Regions from separate parts of the Oscillibacter acetigenes genome, predicted to be linked through region 1. Evidence: riboswitches for the same ligand, from Rfam matches in the RefSeq annotation. Region 1 holds a riboswitch; the other holds the start of a gene.
What was found. Region 1 has a riboswitch for FMN ahead of OCV80_RS05580 (MATE family efflux transporter). Riboswitches for the same ligand answer to the same signal wherever they lie in the genome.
Positions count from the first base shown of each region.

Region 2: linked by a shared signal. The riboswitch ahead of OCV80_RS06705 (ECF transporter S component) and the one ahead of OCV80_RS05580 (MATE family efflux transporter) in region 1 are both predicted to bind FMN.

Region 1 is NZ_JAOQKG010000002.1:338,001-345,179, reverse strand. It holds gene OCV80_RS05610 (N-acyl-D-amino-acid deacylase family protein) at 1-320, opposite strand, end outside; gene OCV80_RS05605 (hypothetical protein) at 304-474, opposite strand; gene OCV80_RS05600 (hypothetical protein) at 794-970, opposite strand; gene OCV80_RS05595 (hypothetical protein) at 1,145-1,612, shown strand; gene OCV80_RS05590 (sodium:solute symporter family protein) at 1,738-3,183, opposite strand; gene OCV80_RS05585 (patatin-like phospholipase family protein) at 3,587-4,444, opposite strand; FMN riboswitch at 4,618-4,731, shown strand; gene OCV80_RS05580 (MATE family efflux transporter) at 4,894-5,310, shown strand; gene OCV80_RS05575 (MATE family efflux transporter) at 5,312-6,298, shown strand; gene OCV80_RS05570 (HPr family phosphocarrier protein) at 6,369-6,632, shown strand; gene OCV80_RS05565 (CDP-alcohol phosphatidyltransferase family protein) at 6,667-7,050, shown strand.
Region 2 is NZ_JAOQKG010000003.1:5,838-13,016, forward strand. It holds gene dinB (DNA polymerase IV) at 1-980, opposite strand, end outside; gene OCV80_RS06705 (ECF transporter S component) at 1,149-1,853, opposite strand; FMN riboswitch at 1,958-2,086, opposite strand; gene OCV80_RS06710 (SLOG family protein) at 2,237-2,755, shown strand; gene OCV80_RS06715 (helix-turn-helix domain-containing protein) at 2,955-3,518, shown strand; gene OCV80_RS06720 (hypothetical protein) at 3,515-4,066, shown strand; gene OCV80_RS06725 (magnesium transporter CorA family protein) at 4,091-4,933, shown strand; gene OCV80_RS06730 (DUF1643 domain-containing protein) at 4,994-5,611, opposite strand; gene OCV80_RS06735 (PD-(D/E)XK nuclease family protein) at 5,710-7,179, shown strand, end outside.

The DNA.
Region 1 (7,179 bases):
ATCAATTCTAAATACCGCAGAGGCGAGACCGTATTGATACCGCAGTTTCCACCAATCGCTGTAGTGACTCCCATGCGAAGCATGGAGGTCATAATGCTGGGAATCAGTCGCCCCTCCTCTGGGTCATAAGGATCCTCGTGCATGTGGATATCCACAAAACCAGGTGAAACCACCATCCCTTCGGCATCCAAAATCACATCAGCTTCCGGCTCTTCAGCAGTCAGCCCCTGAATACGCCCGTCTTCCACTAGCAGATTATTTTTGGAGTGAACATGACTGGCCGGGTCTACAATCAGTCCGTGTTTAATCAGTGTGCGCATCACTTTGCCCCCTTTCTCCGTCCGTCAGCCATTCAGGCAGGCCCGTATTTTGCGGCACGCCTTCATATCCTTGGCGGCGGACAACCAGCGCATCCTCTCCGAGGTTCAACAGCACAACCATCGGCATACAATGCATATTGTAATTCTTCTTCATCCGTGCTTCTACATCCGCCCAGACAAAAAGATAGCGCCCATCGGCGCCGAACAGTACCACTTTGCGGTGATTCACTCACATTACAGAGGGGGATTCATTCTAGAAATTATGCTCTGGACAGCGTAAGGGTATCATACCATAAGATCACGAAAAAGCCAATTATATAATGAAGTTATTTTCCATCTCCTGACTCCAGTATTCTGAGCACTTCCTTGTTAGAGTCGGAGACCATTTTCCGGGTCTTGTTGAACGCATCATGCTCCTTGTCTGCCTTGACGACGGCCGCTTGTCTGGGGGCGCGCCCTTATCCCAAAATATCCTATCGGCGGAAAACCAGAAGCTCACTGACACAGGCGGCAAATTTCCACATGGCGAAGGTGCTCTGGCGCTCGATCAGATACTCAATGCAGTTGGAATACCCGCTCATCGTACGCCCATCCAGCACGCGTTTCCAGGCGATCAGGTCCATTGGTCTTGCTGCGGTCCGCACTGGCACAAATGATCTCTGCCCGGCTGTGCCCTGTGACGGCGTAAAAGCCCGCAGAACTGTTTTATACCATGGTGTATAGAAGTCCCGCGCGGTGGGCGGCCCGCAATGACGGATACGGGTTGTAAAAGCGTGCCTCCCTTGTTTTGGTCTTTCTCCCCATCGCTCCGCAGGGCGTGCTTGTTGTATTTTTGCAATGACTTCTTCCTGCAATTCGCCTTTCTGAACGATATTAGTTTCCTTTCTGAGAATGGCTTGGAATGGCGAGAAGGCAGATGTCGCTCTGCTGACAAATCCGCATGGGATATGTCGCGTCACACGGCAGGATATCGGTCTGCTGAAGCTGTGCTCCGGACAAATCAGGATCACTTCTCAGCCTTTGCCATCATCCGGTTCCGCAGCAGAAATCCAGTAACCTTTGTTGTTGCAAAGATGGTCCATGGCCAGGCGCACAAGCGCAGGCCACCGTCCCGCCATGTAGTTGATGCGTGCAGGACAGGATTTTGGGATGCAGAAGATGAAGAACTGCCATACGCTGTCGGAAGCTCTGAGGACGGAGCGCTGACCGCCGCATTGGTGACGCGATCTGAAAAAGCGGTGTGTGCCATTGGTATTGGGGCAAAGACAGCAGTGGCGAGGTCTGCTGTCTGATCGGAGACTTTTTATCTATCAGTAATACGCCAAAACAAAGCCAGCCGGGGATCTTCAAAATTTCCGGCTGGCTCTTATAATGTTCACTCCATTGCTTTCCGATATGGGGATGCAGCAGCTCCCTATCAGCTCTGCTTTTCAGCTTTCAGGAATACGGACGGTGCGCGCTTATAAGTCGCAAGGCTCACAACGACCAGTGCGATACCGCAGGCAACCGTGCCCGGCACCGCCGCCCCAAGGCCGAAGGGCTGGCCTGCCAGCTTCCAGCCAACGCAGACAACAAACCCGCCCAGCAACCCGGCCATGACGCCGGTCTTGGTTGCCTTCTTCCAGAACAGCGCTGCAAATGCGGGAATCCCAGCCGATGCGGCATAGAAGCTCCAGGCGAACATGAGGATGTTGTATGCATTGTGGATGTACAACGCGATCACCAGCGCGCCCAGGGGCAGGACAATGGAGAAGATGCGGGAGAGGGAGATCTCGGTCCGCTCCGGCATTTGGGGACGGATGGTCTTTCCGATGTCGTGGACGCAGGTCTGCACAGATACCAGCAGATAGCTGTCCGCCGTGGACATGATGACCGAGAGCATACCGGCCAACGCAAGTCCCGTCAGACCGGCGGGAAGGATCCGGATCGCCAGGGCCGGAACGACAGCGTCCGTCGAGCCATACTGCGCCAGGATGTCGCCGCCGAGGATCTGACGGCCCACAACACCCATGAAGTAGACCAGCACAATGGTCACGCCGTATACGGCCGTACCCAGGAACATCCCGCGCTTTGCCGCCCTTCGGCTCTTGGCGGCAAATGCGCGCTGCCACATTTCCGCACCTGCCATGGTGAAAACCAGATAGGTGATGATGTCTCCCAAAATGCTGCCGTCAATATGCGGCTCCACCAGCGCCGGGTCCAGGTTGGCCGCAAAGTTCGCAAAGCCGCCCACGTTGAACAGGGCCGCCACCGGGATCAGGATATACACGAAGACGATCAGCATATAAAATTGCAGCACGTCGGTGTATACCACGCCGAACAGGCCGGAGGTGGCTGTGTAGACCATAAAGACCACTGTTGCGATCAGCGCGCCCATCTCATAGGAGAGGCCGAACTCTCCCCCCAGCATCCGGATGATCGTGGCCGTGGCGGTGACCTGGGAGGCCACCGTCCCCATCATGGCGAACGCGATCAGCACAGAGAGGGTGATCTTGGCTGCCCGGCCAAACCGCCGTTCAAACAGCTCCGGGATAGAGGTGATCCCGTACTGCATCCCGATATCCGAGATCTTCCCGGCGATGCCGGAGAAAATGAACATTCCCAGAAGGTATGGAATTGCGGTAAGGACCGCCTTGAAGCCGTCGGTATAGGCCACACCTGCCCGGCCCATCAGACCGCTGCCGCCGATGATCGTCGCGCAGACGGTGGCCATCAGCACCATCGGCCCAAAGGACCGGCCCGCTACATAATAATCCTTTGTGTTCTGGATCCGCCTGACGGAATAGACCCCCACCAGGACCATGATGACAAGGTATGCCGCAATGATTCCCAGATCCAAAATCGTCAATACGCTGTGATCCATCAAAAATGCCCTCCTTTTCTTTGTTTGCTCCAGAGGGCCGCACCTGCATACCTTTGTCCGGCAAGATCTTCAGCAGCTGTCTGCTTCCATTCACACCCACATTATATATGTTTCGGCGCAGCCCTCTACCCATAAGGGCAGATCCTGATCCATATTCTTCACCCCTTCTAACCACGTCCTCTTGTGGCAGTGAATATATGAACATTATAATGTTACTTGAAAAAAATGTCAATTTGTCCGATATGTATCAGAAATTCTTTATTCAAAAAGTATATATGCCATCCCGCCAGTTTTGCCAACCATGATACCTGGACCAAGGGACGCTGTATACTGCACAAAGAAAAACTGCGCATCCATACAAGCCCCTGCCTGCTGGATGCGCAATTTCCTATATCATCTACCATCATTCATGCGTCAGCAAATACTCTTTCAGTCCGCTGAGAGACGCCCTGCCGGCCTCTGCCCCGAGGTCATAAACAGCCTGCAGCTTGGCGGGGTCCTTTTCCACACGCCTGATTGGGAGTGGGCCATTGGGCCGAACCACGAAGAGCCCCCCGCGCTGCTCCATCCCTATGATCTCCTCCACCTGCCGGTTATAGACTTCCCACCGCCGGTTCAGACTCTCCGCAAAGGCCGGATAGCGATGGTAATAGAGGCGGTTGAATCGCTGAAGCCATGCTGCGGGCCGCTCTTTCCGATACTCCAAGGGACGTGTGAGCACGAGAACGGTCTTGTCGTAGCCCAGACTCTTGCAGAAATGGACTGGAATACTGTCGCTGACCCCGCCATCCAGGTAGAACCTCCCATCCAACTCCACAGGCCGGGAGACATAGGGCATGGCAGAGGTGGCCCGCAGGACCTCCATCTGACGGAACGGCTCTGTGATCCGGATATACTCCGGGGCGCCTGTGTGCAGATCGGTGACCGCGGCATAGAAGTCAACGCCCGATCTCTGAAAGGCCGCTTCATCAAATACGTCCAGCTTGGAGGACACCTCATAGAAGGCAAAGTCGGCGTTGATCAGATTGCCCGTGGTCAGCAGCGAGCGCAGCCCCATGTACCGCTTATCCCGGATATACTTCAAATTATACCGTATGGCGCGTCCCTTCTGACCGGCGGGAGCATTGATCCCAAACAGCGCACCGGCCGACACACCGACGATTCCATCAAAGGATATCTGTTCATCCATCCAGGAGTCCAGAACGCCTGCGGTAAACATTCCGCGCATGGCGCCGCCCTCCAAGACCAAGCCCGTTTTCATCCCTGTCCTGCCTCCTGTGATTTTGTCGATTTTGATATTTTACCACAGGAAAAGCCAAAATGGAATGCCTTGTACGGGACACAGGATATCGATCAGAAAGCGCAGAAGTTGATACGGCGGGAAGGACATTTTCCTTGACGGTTCTTTTATTTAATGATACATTTAGGTATGTAAGTTTTCTTCGGAAACGAGATATTTCTCTACTGGCGGTAACAGTCCGCGAGCGATCAGCTAATCCGGTGGAATTCCGGAGCCAACAGGTTCGGTCTGGAGGGGAGAAGAAGGCTTTCTGGTGCCGTGCCGGATGCCCATCCTCCTCAAGCAAAAGTGTATACTCTAAGCACCCGGTACAGCCATCTCTCTGCGTCAGGGAAATGGCGCCGGGATTTTTTATTTCCGGCGGCTTCTCCCTCGGAAGCGTCCAGTATGAATACGGAAGGAGCCTTGCTATGGAGCCAAACCTGCAGCCAAACCCATTGGAAACGGATCCCATACCCAAACTGATCGTTCGATACGCCGTTCCCACCTCACTGACACTGATGGTCAACTACCTCTATAACATCGTGGATCAGATCTTTGTCGGACAGGGCGTGGGCATTACAGGAATGGCAGCCACTAATATCGCGTTCCCGCTGACCATTCTGGTCAATGCTGTGGCATTGATGCTGGGAGACGGATGTGCCGCCAATATCAGTCTGTGCCTGGGTCGGAAAGAGCAGCGGGAGGCGGACAGCACCATCAGTCACGCCCTCACCCTGATCTTGGCCAGCGGTCTGCTGGCCGCTCTGGCCTGCGGCATCTTCGCCCCGCAGATCGTAGTCCTTTTCGGCGCGACGTCGACTGCCTATGCAGAGTCTCTGTCCTAATATGCGCGCCATCGCATGGGGGATCCCGTTCCAGCTCCTTTGTCCCGCCTTCACCGCCATTATCCGGGCGGACGGCTCCCCGCAGTACATGATGAAGTGCATGATGACAGGGGCGGTCATCAACCTGATCCTGGACCCTATCTTTATCTTTCCGCTGAAGATGGGCGTTGTGGGCGCCGGGATCGCCACGGTGATCGGGCAGGTGGCTGCTGGATGCCTGGCCCTGCTCTACCTGCGCCGCCTCAAAACCGTTCATATCCGGCGGGAGGACCTGCGCCCTACACGGAAGCTGACCTGTCGTATTCTGGCACTGGGCTTCCCCAGCTTGCTTACGCAGATGCTCTCCGCTCTGGTGCAGATTACCCTGAACAATCTGATGCGGGCCTATGGAGCCGCCACAGTCTATGGCAGTGACATTGCCTTATCCGTCTACGGCATGATGATGAAGGTCTACCAGATCGCTCACTCCATGTTCGTCGGGGTGTCCTCTGCCATCCAGCCCATCAACGGCTATAATTTCGGCGCCAACCACTATGCGCGGGTCCAAAAGACATTCCATATAGCTTCTCTTATTGCAGTAGGCATTTCAGTGGTGTGGTTTCTCATTTTCATGGTGTTCCCGCGGCAGATCGCAAGCTGCTTTGTATCGGACAATGCGCTCTATCTGGATTGCGCACAGCACTGCTTCCGGCTCTATATGCTGGCCTTTTTCCTGTATGGCCTTCACATGACCTCAGCCTCCTTCTTCCAGGGGATCGGCCGGCCTGGTAAGTCCCTGCTGATTCCTCTGGCCCGGCAGGGCTGCTTCCTGATCCCTCTGGCGCTTCTGCTATCCCGCTCCTTCGGGCTGGACGGCGCACTTCTGGCCGCACCGATAGCCGATGCTCTTGCGTTCCTGCTCTGCCTGCTGCTGGCCCGCTGGGAATTTCGGAGTTGGAGAAGAAAGGGCTGGCTGTGCAAAGGAGAGCGCAAATATCGCGCATCATAAGCGCACATGTTCCGAAGCCCCTGGATCGAGCATTTATAAATGAAAATCTATCATTGGGAGGACGATTCCCATGACAACGCGGACCCTTTCATTGCAGTTGGAGGAAGATTTCACCACACATACAGCCGCACTGTTTGTAAGCCATGTCAATGTCTTTCAGAGCACCATCCGCATAATCGCCGGTGAGCGAAGCATCAATGCGAAAAGTCTTCTCGGGGTCGTCTCCTTCGGCTTTCGTCAGGGACAGCAGGTACAGGTCGCTGCAGACGGCCCTGACGAAGCCGAAGCTGTAAACGCGTTGTCGCAATTTTTCCAGTCTTCTGCTTCCGCATGACTTGTCTGCATATAGGAGATGGAGAAGAACCTCAATGAAGCCATTCAACACAAAAGAGAGATTCTCTATTCCGAACCTGATGGGATATTTTCGGCTCCTCCTCATTCCGGTATTCTGTTACCTCTATCTGGCAAAAGAAGCGTACCATTGGGCCGCAGGTGTTGTCCTCCTCTCCAGTCTCACGGATCTGTTTGATGGGATGATCGCAAGAAAGTTCAACATGATCACAAATTTGGGCAAGGCGCTTGACCCGATCGCGGACAAACTGACACACGGTGCATTGGCTCTTTGTCTGGCCTTCCGCTATCCCCAGATGTGGGTCCTGTTTGGTCTTATGGTGCTCAAGGAGGGCTACATGGTGGTTATGGGCCTGCTCTTTTTCAGAAAAGGGAAAATGCTCAATCTGAAAATATCTTAGGCATACGAATTCCTCCACACCCGTGTGACTTTTCTATCAAATGATCCATTTGAAGATGTGAACGGTTTTCCCTTTTGGGAGAAACAAAAATGTAACACGAGCGCATACTTACTTTTGCAGGCCGGCTCC
Region 2 (7,179 bases), on a different contig from region 1:
CCGGTCAGGTCCATGGCCGCCGCCGTCAGCTCCCGGATCAGGTGGGTGGGGGCGGAGAGCTGCATCTGACGGGAGCGGTCATGGAACTGGGGATCCCGCACCGTCACCTGGACGCCGCCGGCATACAGCCCGCTGTGCCGCAGTCGGGTGGCCACGGAGTCCGCCAGCACGGCGACGCCGCCCCGCACCTGCTCTGCGGTGGTGAGGTTTTTCGGGAAGGTAGTGCCGTTGCCAACGGACTTCACCATCTCCGGCTCGTACCGGGAGCGGACTGGATCGGTGTCCAGCCCGTTGGCATAGTCGTGGAGCTGGACGCCCATTTTGCCCATCAGGGTCTCCAGGGCATCCCGCTTGCAGGCCGCCAACTCTCCGATGGTCTTCACGCCGAACTGGGCCAAAATCTTCCGGGCGGCGCCCCCCACGTACAGCAGCGCCCCCACCGGCAGAGGCCAGACCAGCCTCTGCCAGTTCTCCCGGGAGACGACAGTGGTGGCGTCGGGTTTCCGGTAGTCGCTGCCCAGCTTGGCAAACACCTTGTTGAAGGAGACCCCCACTGAGAGGGTCAGTCCCATCTCCTGCTTCATCCGTTGCCGCAGATGGTCTGCCAGGGCCTTGGCATCACCGCCGAAGAGGTGGAGGGTATGGGTGACGTCCAGCCAGCTCTCATCGATGCCGAAGGGCTCCACCAGGTCCGTGTACTGCTCGTAGATGGTGTTGACCTCTTTGGAGACCTGCCGGTACAGTTTGTGGTGGGGTGGCAGCAGCACCAGCTCCGGGCACTTTTTCTTGGCCTGCCAGATGGTTTCCGCCGTCTGGACGCCGAATTTTTTCGCCGGTTCATTCTTGGCCAGGATGATGCCGTGGCGGGAGGTGGGATCTCCGCAGACCGCCACGGGCACGTTCTGCAGGTCTGGTCGGCTCCGCAGCTCCACGGAGGCGTAAAAGCTGTTCAGATCGCAGTGCAGGATGATGCGGTCCATGGCCCCGCCTCCTTTCTCACTTCTATTATAGCACATCTGTTCGTTCCTGAAAAGGGAGAAGGGATGGGAAGGTTTTGACATACCGGCGCAGGGAGGCGGAGGGACGGATATGGGCCGCAGTAAAAGGCGCGGGGACGGTATCCGCCCCCGCGCCTGTGGTGTTCAGATTTACAGAATCCCCATCAGCACCAGGGCCAGCACCACAAAGGTTGCCAGCAGGGCCAGGGAGAACAGGAGGAACCCGGCGCTCAGCTTGCCCTTGCCCTCGACAGGCGCATGGGACTCCGGTACCAGCCGGGCCTTCCGCAGGGCGGTGACCACCGGCTTGTAGAGCAGCAGGATCAGCGCCATGTTCAGGCCGCCCTTCACCAGGTTGAAGGGCAGGAACACCGGGATCAGCATGGGGACCACGATTTCCTCGCGATCCATTCCCATGTAGATGGGCGTGATGAGATAGTTCCACAGCAGCATCACCACGGTGAGGCAAACAGTGCCCAGGGCCAGACCGATGACGGCGCCCTTGCGGGTGTGGAACTTCTTGTAGACGAAGGCGGCGGTGCAGCAGAAGGCGCAGGTAGCCAGCACATTCATGATGCAGCCGATGGGGCCGGTGTCGCTGACGGTGAACATCTCCACCACGGCCACCACGATGGAGATGACGGCGGCGGACAGAGGTCCGAAGAGGAAGGCGCCGATGCAGATGACCGTGTCCTTCAGGTCCATCTGCAGGAAGCCGGACACCTGTGGCAGCATCTTGCTGAGGAGCATCACCACATAGGCGATGGCCGCCAGCATGGCCAGGGAGGTGATGGTTCGGACGTTTGTTGCGGGCCGGGAGGGGTTCTTGATGGCGTTGGCATTGGGTTCGGACATAAAAATACACTCCTTTTCGTTGCTTGAAAACACCCTGGACGCTTTGGCTTCTCCAAGGTGATCCACGCAACGCAGGAGCGCGAACAAACGCGCGGCCACGCCGCACTCATCTTCTTCCATCCAGACTGTAACTGTTGGTCCCGGAGTTTCACCGAGTCAGCGCCTGTGCATACGCGCAGGCGGTCGCGGACTGTACCGCCAGTGGGGAATTTCACCCCGCCCTGAAGACAAAGTATTCAGTTGCTTTCTGGCCATAGTATATGACAGCGCGGAAGAAATTGCAAGTCCCTAAATGAAAAAACGGCAAATTTCCCGTGGGTCTTTACAAACAAGAACGGATGTTCTATACTGAATCAAAGACCAGAAGGAGGGAGGCGGAGACCATGCGGGGGCGGCAGGCGGCCTGCTGCTTTACCGGGCACCGGCCCGGTAAGCTGCCATGGCGGTATAACGAGGAGGACCTGCGCTGCGTGTCGCTCAAGGCCCGCATCGCAGACGCGGTGGAGGCGGCCTATCAGGAGGGATTCCGTCACTTTCTCTGCGGCATGGCCCTGGGCTGTGACCTGTATTTCTGCGAGTGCGTCCTCCGCCTGCGCCAGACGCACCCGGACGTGACGGTGGAGGCGGCCGTCCCATGTCCCTCCCAGGCGGATGCCTGGCCGCCGGACCAGCGGCGGCGGTATGAGCGGCTGGTGGCTGCCTGTGACTTTGAGACCCTGGTGTCCGCCTGCTACACCCCCGCCTGTATGCAGCGGCGGGACCGGTATATGGTGGACCACGCCGCGCTGCTGATCGCCGCCTTTGACGGGTCTCCCGGCGGAACCCGGTACACGGTGGAGTACGCCATGCGCCGGGGGCTGGAGATCGTGGACCTGCCCATTGTGCTGGAGCCCGCCCGATAGGCCGGGGCGCTTGGATGCGGAGACGTCCGGTGCCTTGGTTTTTTCTTGCAATATGGGCCGGAGCCGTTGCGCGGGGAGCCCTGTTGTGGTATGTTGGAGAGGAAGGCAATCTGAGATTGCGGAACTTCCATGCTTGGTTGCTGGTATGCAACCGGGCGGCCTGATAAGCTGAAGGCATCCAAGAGAAGGGAGAATGCCTATGACATTCGGAGAGAAGCTGCAATCCCTCCGGCAGAGAGCCGGCATGAGCCAGGACGCGCTGGCCGAGCGCCTGCAGGTGAGCCGGCAGGCCGTCAGCCGCTGGGAACGGGACGAGACCATGCCGGAGACGGACAAAGTGGTGGCCCTGGCGGATATTTTCGGTGTGACAACAGACTATCTGCTCCGCCTCCAGCTGGAGCAGACGAAGCCGGAGGAGAAGCAGCCGCCGCCCCAGGAACGGAAGGACTGGGTGGAGCGTTTTTTGGCCTTTAGCAAGCGGAAGTGGTACCTGCTGGGATGGGTGCTGATCGCCTGGGGCGTATTGGATCTGGTGCAGCTGGCGCTGTTTTATCTGGCGTACCGGGGGATGCTGGGCGGATTCACGGGTCTGATCGGCTGGGATATGGCGGAGATGGGCGGAGTGAATCTGCTTGACGTGTTCCCGGCAGGTGTGCTGCTGTTCCCGGCCCTGTACGCCGCCGTGAAGATCGCGGCGGGGGTGCTGGTGCTGTATTTCGGAAAAAGGCATGTACAAAAGAAGCGGGAGGAGGAAATGCAGTGAAGGGAATCTTTTGGGGGTTCTTCTTGATCTTTATCAATTTTTATGTGACAATCAACGGACATACACTGAATCTGCTGCCGACCTTTGCGGGTTATATCTTACTCTATCGGGCAGCAGGGGAATTGTTGGGAGAGAGCGGTCGATTCGGGAAACTCCGCCCCTTTGCTGTGGCTGTGGCCATATACACAGGTATCCTGTGGGTGGGAGACTTGCTGGGCGTGACCGGCGCAAACTGGCTGAGTACGCTCCTGGAGCTGGCTGCTCTGGCGGTCGCCCTGTATATTTCCTGGAGCGTGATCCAGGCCATTTTGGAGATGGAGACCCATTATGGGACAGATCTGAACGGCACTTCGGCACGGACCGCCTGGTTTGTCCTGTTGGCGGCACAGATTGCCGGAACGCTGGGCGGCCTGCTGCTGGACGCTTTGGCACTGATGGCCCTGATTGCCCTGCTGGTGGGCATCATCTGGTTTCTCGCGGCACTGTGGAAGTGCGCCGGGCTCTATGACGGCCTGCCGCCCAAGGACGCCGGCCTGGAAAACCTGTGAGAGACCGAGAGGAGAGAGACCGCCATGCGAAAGGTACTGCCCATGTCCCGCATCCGGGAGATGGAGCCCTATATGGACGCCAAGGTGCTGGACTACATCCACGAGGGGCAGATCGAAGCGTTTGAGGGCTTTGAGGACTTCGATCTGATCGCCTTTGACTGGTACGACGTGCGCAGCGAGCGGACGGCAGCATCCCAGATGCTGCTGTATCTGGACCGGGAGGACCTGTTCGTCTTCTGTGAGGACGACGCAGCGGAGGACGCCGCCCAGGCGGCCCTGCTGGTGCCGGAGGAAGAGGCACTGTCCAACGAGCAGGTGCTCCACCGCTTCTTCGTCCGGCTGCTGAGGGGGGATATGGCCCATCTGGACCGGCTGGAGGCGGACATCAGCGATGGGGAGACAGAGGTGCTCACCGGTGCCCATGAGGCGTATCTGGACCGGATCATCGCTTGGCGGCAGGAGCTGCTGCGGCTGAAGCGGTACTACGAGCAGCTGGATTCCATCTTTGACGAGCTGGCGGAGAACGACAACAGCCTGCTGGGCAAGCAGAACACCCGCCGTTTTGCAAACTTGGGCAATCGGATGGAGCGGTATCTGAACGCGGTCCAGTCCCTGCGGGAGTCCGTGGCCCAACTGCGGGAGGCCTATCAGTCCCAGCTGTCCATCCAGCAGAACGACCTGATGAAGATCTTCACCGTGGTGACGGCGGTGTTCCTGCCCCTGACCCTGCTGGTAGGCTGGTATGGGATGAACTTTGTGGGGATGCCGGAGCTCCACTGGAAGTACGGATACCCGGCGGTGATTCTGGTGAGCGTGGGGATCGTGGCGGCGCTGGTGATCTACTTCAAGAAGAAAAAGTGGCTGTGACACAGAAAAACAGCAGGCCGTCCCCATTGGGGGGCGGCCTGCTTTGTGCCTCGCAGCGGTTCAGGTTGCCCGGTCCCGCAGATATCTGTCGATGTCGAAGGCCAGCAGCTTCGTGTCCCCCTTGAGATACAGGGGGTGGTGGGGGTGGCCGGATTTCAGCAGGGGGCCGGCGGTGAACCACCCGGCCCCGGCGGCGCTGGCGTCGGCGGCAAAGTCCCGCATACAATCCATCAGATACCCTCGCTTCTCGATGATGTTCCCCCAGGCGGCCCACAGGGCGGGGGCCGGGGACAGAGAGAGGAGATACCAGAAGGCCCTTCGGTTCTCCGCATGGAGCACCGGGTTGCAGGACCGCTCCATATCGTCGGGCCGGGTGGCCCGCTGGGCGTAGACGTTGAACATCAAAAAGCTGTCGTACCCGTTGGAAAGCGCGATCCGCTGGGCGGACTGGAGGGTGGGGTCCAGAGCGTCCGGCGCGGCGGTGGAGGGGTTGATACCCATGCAGATCAGGGGCTTCCGGCCCCGGGTGCCCAGGATGTACCGGTATTCCGAATAGTGGTTGGGGACGTACAGCCACCGGCTCACATCATAGTCCGGCGACGGCCGGAGGGCAGCGGCCAGGGCGTCGTCGAAGAGCTCCAGCGCCAGGGCGGCTGTGGGGCCTTGGGGAATGTGCATGGGTCAGTCCTCCTCGGAAAATCTTCAAGAAACAGGATAGCACGAATCGGCGGGATATGCTACAATGAATTTTGAAATTGCGCAAAGGAGGTCCCGCCATGCTGACGATCCTGATGGGCCGGGCCAAAACGGGAAAATCGGAACAGGTGCTCCGCCGGATCGGAGAACTGGGGGATTCCAGCCGGCAGATCCTGCTGGTGCCGGAGCACGCCTCCCACCAGGCGGAGGTGGATCTGTGCCGTGCCTGCGGAGACACTGCCAGCCGCCATGCGGAGGTCCTCAGCTTCCGCCGCCTGTGCGACCGGGTGCTGACCATCACCGGCGGCGCCGCTCAGGTGACATTGGATGCCGGCGGCAAGCTGTTGACCCTGCAGAAGGCCCTGGGAGAGGTGGCCCCCTTGCTGAAGGTGTATCGCCGTCCCTCTCAGAAGGCGTCGTTTTTACAGCAGCTGCTGGACCTCTTCGACGAGCTGCGCTGCTACGACGTGTCCCCAGAGCTGCTGGAGAGCCAGGCACGGGAAATCCAGGGCGCCACCCGGGACAAGCTGCTGGACCTGAGCCTGCTGTACGGCGCCTATGAGTCCCGGCTGTACCGCCCCGGCCTTGATGCCCGGGACCGGATGACCAAGCTCTGCGAGGCGCTGGAGTCCTCCCGCTACGCTTTCGGCAAGGACGTGTTTGTGGACGGCTTCACGTACTTCAACGCCCAGGAGCGGCAGGTGCTGGAGAGCATCCTGCGGCAGGCTCGGTCTGTCACTGTCACGCTGCTGGGGGAGCCGGACAGCGCGGAGGAGATGTTTCAGGTCTCTCTCCGCACCCGGGACCAGCTGACGCGGCTGGCGGACCAGGCGGGCTGCCCATGGGAGGTCCGGACGCTCACCAGCGCCGACGACTCCGCCCTGGGATATTTGGAGCATCACTTCTTCGGAGAGGGGGAGCCCTACCAAGGAGACAGCTCCGCCATCCGGGTCCGGGAGGCGGACACCGCTTTTTCCGAGGTGGAGCAGACGGCAGCGGACATCCGCCGCCTGGTAGCGGCGGGGAAGTGCCGCTACCGGGATATCACCGTGGCCGCCCGGAACATGACCGACTACGAGGGCACCATTGAGACGGTATTCGAGCGGTACAGCATCCCCGCCTATCTGAGCCGCCGGAGCAGTATGTTGGAAAAGCCCGTGTGGAGCCTTATCACCGGCGTCCTCTCCGCTCTGGAAAACGGCTTGGAGTACGAGGACATGTTCCGTTGGCTGAAGACCGGCCTGGCGGGCCTGATGCCGGAGGAGTGCGATGAGCTGGAAAACTACGTTCTCACCTGGGAGATCCACGGGAAGATGTGGCTCCGGGATGTGGACTGGACCGACAATCCGGACGGTTATGGCGCACCTTGGGATAAGCGCCGCCAGGCCCGCCTGGACCGGGTGAACGAGCTGCGCCGCCGGGTACGCGCACCTCTTGCGGAGCTGTATGAAGGGCTGAAAGCCGGCGTTACAGCTGGGGAGAAAGTAAATTCCCTTTATAGTTTCCTGGAGCATCTGAATCTCCAGAACGCGCTGGAGGAACAGATGCGG